DNA from 4 places in the Pseudomonas berkeleyensis genome. Region 4 is predicted to be linked to each of the others. Evidence: riboswitches for the same ligand, from Rfam matches in the RefSeq annotation. Region 4 holds a riboswitch; each other region holds the start of a gene.
The links. A riboswitch is a leader RNA that binds a small molecule or an ion and turns the genes downstream of it on or off. The one in region 4 is predicted to bind cobalamin.
Positions count from the first base shown of each region.

Region 1: it holds a riboswitch for cobalamin, as region 4 does, so the genes downstream of both, HS968_RS25830 (TonB-dependent receptor) here and cobO (cob(I)yrinic acid a,c-diamide adenosyltransferase) in region 4, are expected to answer to the same signal.
Region 2: it holds a riboswitch for cobalamin, as region 4 does, so the genes downstream of both, cobW (cobalamin biosynthesis protein CobW) here and cobO (cob(I)yrinic acid a,c-diamide adenosyltransferase) in region 4, are expected to answer to the same signal.
Region 3: it holds a riboswitch for cobalamin, as region 4 does, so the genes downstream of both, cobG (precorrin-3B synthase) here and cobO (cob(I)yrinic acid a,c-diamide adenosyltransferase) in region 4, are expected to answer to the same signal.

Region 1 is NZ_CP059139.1:5,560,110-5,562,302, forward strand. Features, by position in the region: gene HS968_RS25830 (TonB-dependent receptor) at 1-1,111, opposite strand, end outside; cobalamin riboswitch at 1,376-1,569, opposite strand; gene HS968_RS25835 ((2Fe-2S) ferredoxin domain-containing protein) at 1,671-2,193, opposite strand, start outside.
Region 2 is NZ_CP059139.1:5,624,615-5,626,807, forward strand. Features, by position in the region: gene cobW (cobalamin biosynthesis protein CobW) at 1-1,031, opposite strand, end outside; cobalamin riboswitch at 1,127-1,321, opposite strand; gene HS968_RS26120 (cobalamin biosynthesis protein) at 1,408-1,845, shown strand; gene cobM (precorrin-4 C(11)-methyltransferase) at 1,842-2,193, shown strand, end outside.
Region 3 is NZ_CP059139.1:5,566,834-5,569,026, reverse strand. Features, by position in the region: gene cobG (precorrin-3B synthase) at 1-849, opposite strand, end outside; cobalamin riboswitch at 945-1,139, opposite strand; gene cbiE (precorrin-6y C5,15-methyltransferase (decarboxylating) subunit CbiE) at 1,196-2,193, shown strand, end outside.
Region 4 is NZ_CP059139.1:2,235,629-2,237,821, forward strand. Features, by position in the region: gene HS968_RS10490 (C40 family peptidase) at 66-590, shown strand; gene HS968_RS10495 (hypothetical protein) at 597-917, shown strand; cobalamin riboswitch at 951-1,160, shown strand; gene cobO (cob(I)yrinic acid a,c-diamide adenosyltransferase) at 1,353-1,964, shown strand; gene HS968_RS10505 (cobyrinate a,c-diamide synthase) at 1,964-2,193, shown strand, end outside.

The DNA.
Region 1 (2,193 bases), 2.3 Mb from region 4:
CGCCACCGATCAGGGTGCGGCTAGCCAGGCCAAACAACGAATGGTTGAAGGTGAACGTCTGGCGGTCGCCGATCTGTTCCTGACCGTGCTTGATCTCCAGATGTTCGCGGCGGTTGAGCTGACCCTGAGCGGCGTCCCAGGTGAAGTTCTCGGCGTTACGCCAGTAGCGGCGCGCTTTGAGGTAGTAAAGCTGGTTGCTGGCGCTGACCTGATCGGAAAGCGTCCAGTCGGTGGTCAGTCGCGTCCACTGCTCGTGGTAGGCGATCTCGGCGTTGCGCACGTTGTAGTTTTTCTCGCGCAGGCTGTCGCGCAACTTGCCATCGACCAGCGGAGTACCGAAGTAACTACCGGGCTGCAGCTTGCCCTGATCGTGAGCCAGGGTGAATGCCAGGTCATCGTTGGCTTGCCAGCGCAACGCAGCGCTCAGGCCCAGGTTCTGCGAATCGTCGCGATCGGCCCAGCCATGGCTGGCCTCACGGTTGAGATTGAGGCGGTAACTCAGGGTGTCGCTCAGCGAACCGCCACTATCCAGCGCCTGCTGATTGCGGTCGAACGAGCCGTAGCCGAAGCGCACATGGTTTTTGATTTCGCCCTCGAAGGGCTTCTTCGCCAGCACGTTGACCACCGCGCCCGTGGCGCCTTCGCCGTACAGCACCGAGGCCGGGCCACGCAGCACGTCGATACGCTCGACCATCCAGGGATCGTGCGGGAACGACACGGTGCCCATGCCGGTGTACATGCGGATGCCATCGAACAACGTCATCACCGAGGCATGACCGGTGAAACCGCGCGCCGACAGCGCCGTGCCACCGTTACCGGGCGCGCCGATATCGCTGATACCCGCCGTACGCGTCACCGCATCCTGCACGCTGCGGTTGTTGCGTTCGCGCACCTCCGCGCCGCTGAGGCTGGTGCTGCTGGCCGGGGTTTGCAGGGCCGTAAGACCCAGGCGCGAACCGGCGACGGTCGGGGTATGCAGGTCGGTAGCACCCTCCTCGGCGGTCTTGGCCTGGATGGTGAGTTCGGGCAGATCGACGGCTTCGTTGGCCATGACCAGGCCGCTGAGCAGCAGAGCCAGTGGCCAGGTGCAGTGAAGGACAGGGTTTCGCACGGCAGAACTTCCGTTGTTGCGCGGAGAATCGAGAGATGAAATGTTAGTGTTATAACATAACATTATCGATCTTCGCAGCCGGGAAGGCAGGCGAACGGGTGCTGCAGCCGAAACGGCCTGGAAGGATTGTTTGAAACGGAAATGGCGCGCCATGAGTGTTCCATCGTCAGGGAAAAGGCACGGCAATCCGATGGAAATGCGCAACAGCAGACAGAGGCACGGGGGCGCCCTGCTGGAGTCAACGCCCGCCCACCGCGGGTTGCCAGACACAAACGACTCCAGGCCGGTCTCCGGGCTTGCGAGGGTCATGAACGCATCGCCTTCCCATGCGCGTGGCGCACAGTGGCGTTTCGATGCGGTCGCTCGCTTACCGTTGCGGGGGCAGCGTCGGACTTCAACCGACTTCCCGTTTCACCTCACGCACGGCGGCGTGAGACACCTGAAGCGGGGCGGATATGACCATCCGACTCCGCTCAAGTCAAGGCACGGGGCAATTGTGGGAGGCGCTTTAGCGGCGATTGCTCATAGCCTGGATTCGCCGCAGGCGTAATCCGGGTTGCTAATTGTTGCCCTGCTCGTCGATGCGCAACTCCGGCAGCGCCCTGCCCACCACCAGGCGTTCGTCGACTAGGCGAATCACTGCCGCTTCATCCTTGATCCCGTACCACTCGCCCTGTGGATAAAGGCTCGCGGTCGGCCCCAGGTCGCAGGGGAACTGGCACTGGCTGCGGGTGATGTGCACCCCGCCCTCGCACTCCAGCTTGCCGGCGGCCTTGAGTCGCTGACGCAGGGTTTTCCACAGGCCCAGTGCGCCCTTGCGCGTGCAGCGTGGGCCGTTGCACAGCAGCAGGCGTTGCGCGTGTGGCGGAATCTGCGACCAGGCGTGGTGCGCCGGCACGGGCGGCACGTCGCTGCAGGGAAGATGCGCCTGACGATGCGCCAGCAACGCGCCCAGACCATCGAGCCAGGTGTCCTCCAGCGCCGTGCAGACCACGAACACCTCGGCCCCGTCGCCGCGCTCGGCGATACGCTCGCGCAGCCAGTCGCGATGCGCGGCATCGGCGCGCGGTTCCAGATCGACC
Region 2 (2,193 bases), 2.3 Mb from region 4:
AGCTCGGCCTCGATAGCCACGCGGTTTAGCTGCTGGCCGATCACCACCAGGCGGCTCAGGCGCGGCTCGTCGACCTGCCAGGCGCGGTCGAAGTGACGGTCGAAGCGCTGGCCCACGCCCTGCACCAGCAGGCGCATCGGCTTGCCAGGGATCGCCGCGAAGCCTTTCACCCGCAGGATGTCGTACTTGGCCACAGCATCCTTCAGCGCAGCCAGCAGACGCGCCTCCTCAGCTTCGGGTAGTTCCACGTGGAACGAGTCGAATTCCTCGTGATCGTGATCCTCGTCCTCATCGTCATGGTGAGTGCGGCGGCTGTCGATATGCAGCTCCGTTTCGCTGTTCAGGCCCAGCAGCACGTCCAGCGGCAGCTCGCCGCCGTGCGCCTCGATCACCTTGACCGCTGGCGGCAGTTCTTCAGCCACTTCGGCGCGCACCGCAGCCAGCGCCTCGGCGTCGAGCAGGTCGGCCTTGTTGAGGATCACCAGGTCGGCGCTGGCCAGCTGGTCGGCGAACAGCTCGTGCAGCGGCGATTCGTGGTCGAGGTTCGGGTCGAGCTTGCGCTGCTCGTCCACCTGATCCGGGAAGGCGGCGAAGGTGCCGGCGATCACCGCCGGGCTGTCGACCACGGTGATTACCGCGTCGACGGTGCAGGCGTTGCGGATTTCCGGCCAGTTGAAAGCCTGCACCAGCGGCTTGGGCAGCGCCAGACCACTGGTCTCGATGAGGATATGGTCGAGGTCGCCACGGCGCGCCACCAGCTCGCGCATCACCGGGAAGAACTCCTCCTGCACGGTACAGCACAGGCAGCCGTTGGCCAGTTCGAAGACACGGCCATTGGCCTCCTCCTCGCTGCAGCCGATGGAGCATTGCTTGAGGATCTCGCCATCGATGCCCAGCTCGCCGAACTCGTTGACGATCACCGCGATACGGCGGCCGCCGGCATTGGCCAGCAGATGGCGCAGCAGGGTGGTTTTGCCGGCACCGAGGAAACCGGTGACGATGGTGACAGGCAGTTTGGCGAGGGTTTTCATCAAGGGCCCCGTGGCGTCGGTAGGTTCGGCGGACGGGTACGCGCAGGCGGGCACGCAAGGGCGTGCTGGCCGCGTCGGATCACCCCGTCCGAGCAAATGGCTGGTCTGTCGAGGCAGGTCTCCTGGCTCACGGTGTGCGCGTTGCGCATCCTTCACCTTCCCGCCTGGCGGCAGTGGTGTATCGAAGGGTTTAGACCGTTCACAGTTGCGGGGGCAGCCAGGGCATCGACCCTGTTCCCTCTTAGCCCCCCGGCGCCTTGCCGGGAAGAACCTCGAAAGCGAGAAGGCTACGCAGGCCACGGCGGCCGGTCAATCGCGGTTGACCGCTGGCAGGTGCCATGATGAGCTACGCCACCGCTCAGCCCGAATGCCACTCATGTTGCCAACCACCTCCAATCACCCATCCGCCTCAACGATACAGGTCGTCGCCGGGCTGGGGTGTCGCCGTGGCTGCAGCCAGGACGAGTTGCTCGATCTGCTTATCCACAGCCTGAGGCAACATGGCCTGACAGTGGAAAACCTCGTGGGCCTGGCCAGCATCGCCCACAAGCGCAACGAAGCCAGCCTGCATGGCCTGGCCGAGCACCTGGCTCTGGAGTTGGTGTTCTTCGCACCCGAGCAACTGAGCATCTATCAAGCCATGACCGCCGGCAGTGCATTGACCCAGGCAGCCACCGGTAGCCCTGCCGTCGCCGAGCCTTGCGCCCTCGCACTGGCGGCGCGCATGGGCGCATCGCCCTGCCTACTCGGCGAGAAAAACCGTAGTGCCAGCGCCACCTGTGCGCTGGCCACCTTCGATAGAGAACCTGCATGACCGTCTACTTTATCGGTGCCGGCCCCGGCGACCCCGAACTGATCACCGTCAAGGGGCAACGCCTGATCCGCTCATGCCCCGTGATTCTCTACGCCGGCTCGCTGGTGCCCGAGCCGGTGCTGCAGGGCCACAGCGCCGAACAGGTGGTGAACACCGCCGAGCTGAACCTGGGCGAGATCATCACGCTGCTGCAGGAGGCCCATGAACGCGGCCTGGACGTGGCCCGCGTGCACTCGGGCGACCCGTCGCTATACGGCGCCATCGGCGAGCAGATCCGCGAGCTGCGAGCGCTCGACATCCCTTTCGAGATCATTCCCGGCGTCACCGCCACAGCCGCCTGCGCGGCCC
Region 3 (2,193 bases), 2.3 Mb from region 4:
ATCGGCGAGGGCGAGGAGTTGCTCGGCATGCAGACGGCCCAGCTGGGCGCCAGCTGCGACCATGCACAGGCCTCTCTGTGCTTGTGGATAAATACCTGCCGGTGGGCGCATGAGCGTCGCGCTGGGCCGCCAATTGGCCGGTGCCGGTTGCAGAGGGAAATCCAGTCGAGCTTGCAGGTGTTGCAGCAGGTCGTCAGGGGCGATGTGTGCCAGCAACTGGCGCATGCGCGACTGTTCGGGTGTGGCCTGTTCGAGGAACAGCAACAGGAATTCGCGCACCACGTCGAGCGCCTGCGTTGCCTCAATGCGAGCCAGTGGTTCGTCACCGGGGCAGCCGGCCAGGCCCAGCAGCAGGTGCTGGTCGTCTTCGGCAGCCAGCCACAGGTCATGGGGATGTTCGCGCATGGCCAGGGCTTCGCCGCCGTCCAGTTGCAGGGCGAACTTGGGTGACAGGGCATGCAGCGCCGGGGTGTCCTGCAGCAGATCGAGCAATTGGTTGGCCAACGGACGCACGTTCATCCGTGCCTGCGGGTCGAGGCCGGCGGCGGGACTGAGCATCAGGTTGCGTACATCGTCGGCGGCGGCCACTCGCGGGCCGAGCTCGGCGTCGAGCAGGGCATCGATCAGCGGTGCTTCCTGGCCGGGCAGCACGCCACGGATCTGCAGGTTGCTGCGGTTGGTCAGCTCCAGCACGCCGCTGGCATGGCGCCGTGCCGCCTCGGCAAGTGCCCGCGCCTGGGTGCTGCGCAGCACGCCGCCGGGCAGCTTGACCCGGCAGATGCCACCGTCCAGCGCAGGCACGATGCGCAGCAGGCCGGGGCAGGCGGAAGGGCGGATGGAGGCGTTCAAACGGTCACCTGTGGATAACGACGCGGCGACCGAACCAGCGAAATTCCCCGTAGGGGATTTCATGGCATCGGTACACCCCGCCCGATGTTGGCACTCGCGACCAGCGTTCGTCGGCAGGTCTCCTGGCTGACAGGTCTTGGTCTGTTGCGGCCTTCCCGGAAATCCAGTGGCGTGGGTGCAGCAGACTCGCTGTTTACAGTTGCGGGGGCAGCCACGGTTTAGCCGTGTTCCCTCTTAGGCCCGTTGCAGAGTCGTATCGACTCAAGGGCACCGACGAAGGCTGTATTATGCCCGCTTTGCCCGGCGCCGCGACACGCGCCTTGTCGGCTACTTGTGAGGTAGGTGGATGAAACCCTGGTTGACCCTGGTCGGCATCGGCGAAGACGGCTATCCCGGTTTGGGCAAGGCCGCGCGCCGTGCCCTGCTGGCGGCCACCCGTATCGTTGGCGCGCCGCGCCAGCTGGCGCTGCTGCCGCCGTGCATCAGCGGCGAGCGGGAAACCTGGCCGAGCCCCTTCGACCTGCAACCGCTGCTGGCCCGGCGTGGCGAGGCAGTGTGCGTGCTGGCCAGCGGTGACCCGATGTTCTATGGCGTCGGCGCCAGCCTGGCGCGCCAGGTGCCGGCCGATGAGTTGCAGGTGTTGCCGGCACCGTCCTCGGTGTCGCTGGCAGCGGCGCGCCTGGGCTGGCCGCTGCAGGAGGTGGAGGTGCTGTCGTTGGTAGGCCGGTCGCTGGCCACGCTCAACGCCCGGCTGTATCCCGGCACGCGCCTGCTGGTATTGAGCGCCGATGGCGACACGCCTGCGCAGGTCGCCGAAGCCCTGCGTGCGCGTGGTTTCGGCGCCAGTCGGCTGACCTTGCTGGAGCATCTTGGCGGGGCGGATGAGCGCCGACTCGATGGTCAGGCCGCGAGCTGGGACCTGCCGCGTGGCGCCGATCTCAACCTGCTGGCTGTGGAATGTTTGGCCGACGCTGGGGCGCAATTGCTGCCACCGACCTGCGGCCTGCCGGACGACGCTTACCGCCACGACGGCCAACTGACCAAGCGTGATGTGCGCGCGGTCACCCTGGCGCGCCTGGCGCCGCTGCCCGGCGAGCTGCTATGGGACGTTGGCGCCGGCTGCGGTTCCATCGGCATCGAGTGGATGCGCGCGCACCCGGCCTGCGGAGCTATCGCCATCGAGGCCAACGAGGGGCGCCAGGAACACATTCGCCACAATCGTGATGCCCTCGGTGTACCCGGTCTACAACTGGTCGCCGGGCATGCACCCGAGGCCTTGGCCGGACTGCCGGCGCCGGATGCGATCTTCATTGGCGGTGGCGTTACCGTGCCTGGCGTGCTCGA
Region 4 (2,193 bases):
AGGGTTGCGCCGTTTGTCTGTAGACGGCAGAGTAGAGCGCATTCAGGCTCAGGATCGCCTCGCTTATGCCCGTCACGACCCGTGTCGCCCTTATCTCCCTCGTTCTGCTGCTGAGTGCCTGTAGCAGTCGTGCTCCCTCTCCTCAGCCTACCTACAGTCCTCCAGTCTCTTCTTCGTCCTATCAGGGCGGCGCCGAAGATGTCTTGTTTCGCGCCCTCGGTCTGGTCGGTACGCCCTATCGTTATGGCGGTAATACCCCGGAAGGGGGGTTCGACTGCAGTGGCCTGATCGGCTACGTCTACCGCGATGCGGCCGGTATCAGCCTGCCACGTTCGACCCGTGAGCTGAGCGCTATGCGTACTCCGGATGTTCGGCGCGATGCCTTGCAGAGTGGTGATCTGGTGTTTTTTGCCACCAATGGCGGTCGCGCCGTCAGTCATGCCGGCATCTATGTCGGCGAGGGGCGTTTCGTCCATGCCCCGTCCAGTGGCGGTACCGTGCGCCTGGACAGCCTCGATAACGTCTACTGGCAGCGTGTCTACCTCGATGCCAAACGAGTCATCACTCCAGAGCTCGCTCGTAACCCCTGACCCTTCATGAGCGAGCCCATTCGCCTGCCGCCTCAGCCCGAGGCATGTGAGCTGTGCGCGCGGCCTGTCGCACTGACCCGTCATCACCTGATTCCCAAGGCGCTGCACGACAAGGTGTATGTGCAGAAACGCTTCGCTCGTCATGAGCGCATTACCGCCACGCTTTGGGTCTGTCGTGCCTGTCATAACCAGATTCACCGCCTGTTCAGCGAAAAGGAGCTGGCGCTGACTTACAACAGTCGCGAGGCGCTGCTGAGTGATGAGCGTTTGCGGACTTTCGTCGATTGGTTGGCGAGCAAACCGCCTGGGTTCATGCCCAGGCACTGAGCGGCGTTGACGGGTAGGGCTGCCAGCCTCTACCCTGCGCGCCTTGCTTCAGGTGCCCCGAGTCGCTGCGAATGACGGCCGAGGGGTGAAACAGGGAAGCCGGTTCGAATGCCGGCGCTGCCCCCGCAACGGTAGGTGAGTCAAACGCTGCTCAAAGCCACTGTGTATTTGCACGGGAAGGCGCGGCGTCGAACCTTTGGTTCGCTCACGAGCCCGGAGACCGGCCTGTCGCAATTTCACGGCATCGCGGAGGGCGCTGTCCGGCTAACGCTCCGGTTTGGTCGGGGCGTTCGTGTTTTCTGTCTTCCGCTCGCCTGACCAGCCATTGGCGCCTGGGTGAGGATATGCGGATCATCGCAACCTTCTTGCTCATTGCCGTTCGCACTGTTTATCGATCAACAGGCGGCGCGGGTGCCTGACGTACAGGAGCACAGCATGAGCGAGTCCACCGAGCGCGATGCCCGCCACAAGGCGCGCATGCAGCGCAAGAAAGCCCTGATCGACGAGAAGATCGCCCAGGCTCAGGACGAATACGGCCTGTTGCTGGTGCACAGCGGCAATGGCAAGGGCAAGAGCAGCAGCGCCTTCGGTATGGTCGCGCGTGCCCTCGGTCATGGCATCAAGGTCGGTGTGGTGCAGTTCATCAAGGGCGCGGCCAGCACCGGCGAGGAAACCTTCTTCCGCCGCTTTCCCGAGGAAGTCAGCTATCACGTGATGGGCGAGGGCTTCACCTGGGAAACCCAGGATCGCCAGCGTGATATCGCCAAGGCGCAGGAAGCCTGGGCCATTGCCAGACGCTTGCTTGGCGATGAGTCCATCGGCCTGGTGGTGCTGGATGAACTGAACATCGCCCTCAAGCATGGCTATCTCGAACTGGATGCGGTGTTGGCCGATATCGAAGCGCGGCCGCTGCTGCAGCACGTGGTGGTGACGGGGCGGGGCGCCTTGCCGGGGATGATCGAGGCGGCCGACACGGTCACCGAGATGAGCCTGGTCAAGCATGCGTTCAAGGCCGGGGTGAAGGCGCAGAAGGGCATCGAATTCTGATGGAAGCACGTCACTGTCCGGCGCTGCTGATTGCCGCGCCGGCTTCGGGCCAGGGCAAGACCACCGTCACCGCCGCGCTGGCGCGCCTGCATACGCGTCAGGGGCGCCGGGTGCGGGTGTTCAAGTGCGGCCCGGACTTCCTCGATCCGATGATCCACGCCCGTGCCAGCGGCGCGCCGGTGTACCAGCTCGATCTGGCCATGGTGGGTGAAGCGGAGAGCCGCCGGCT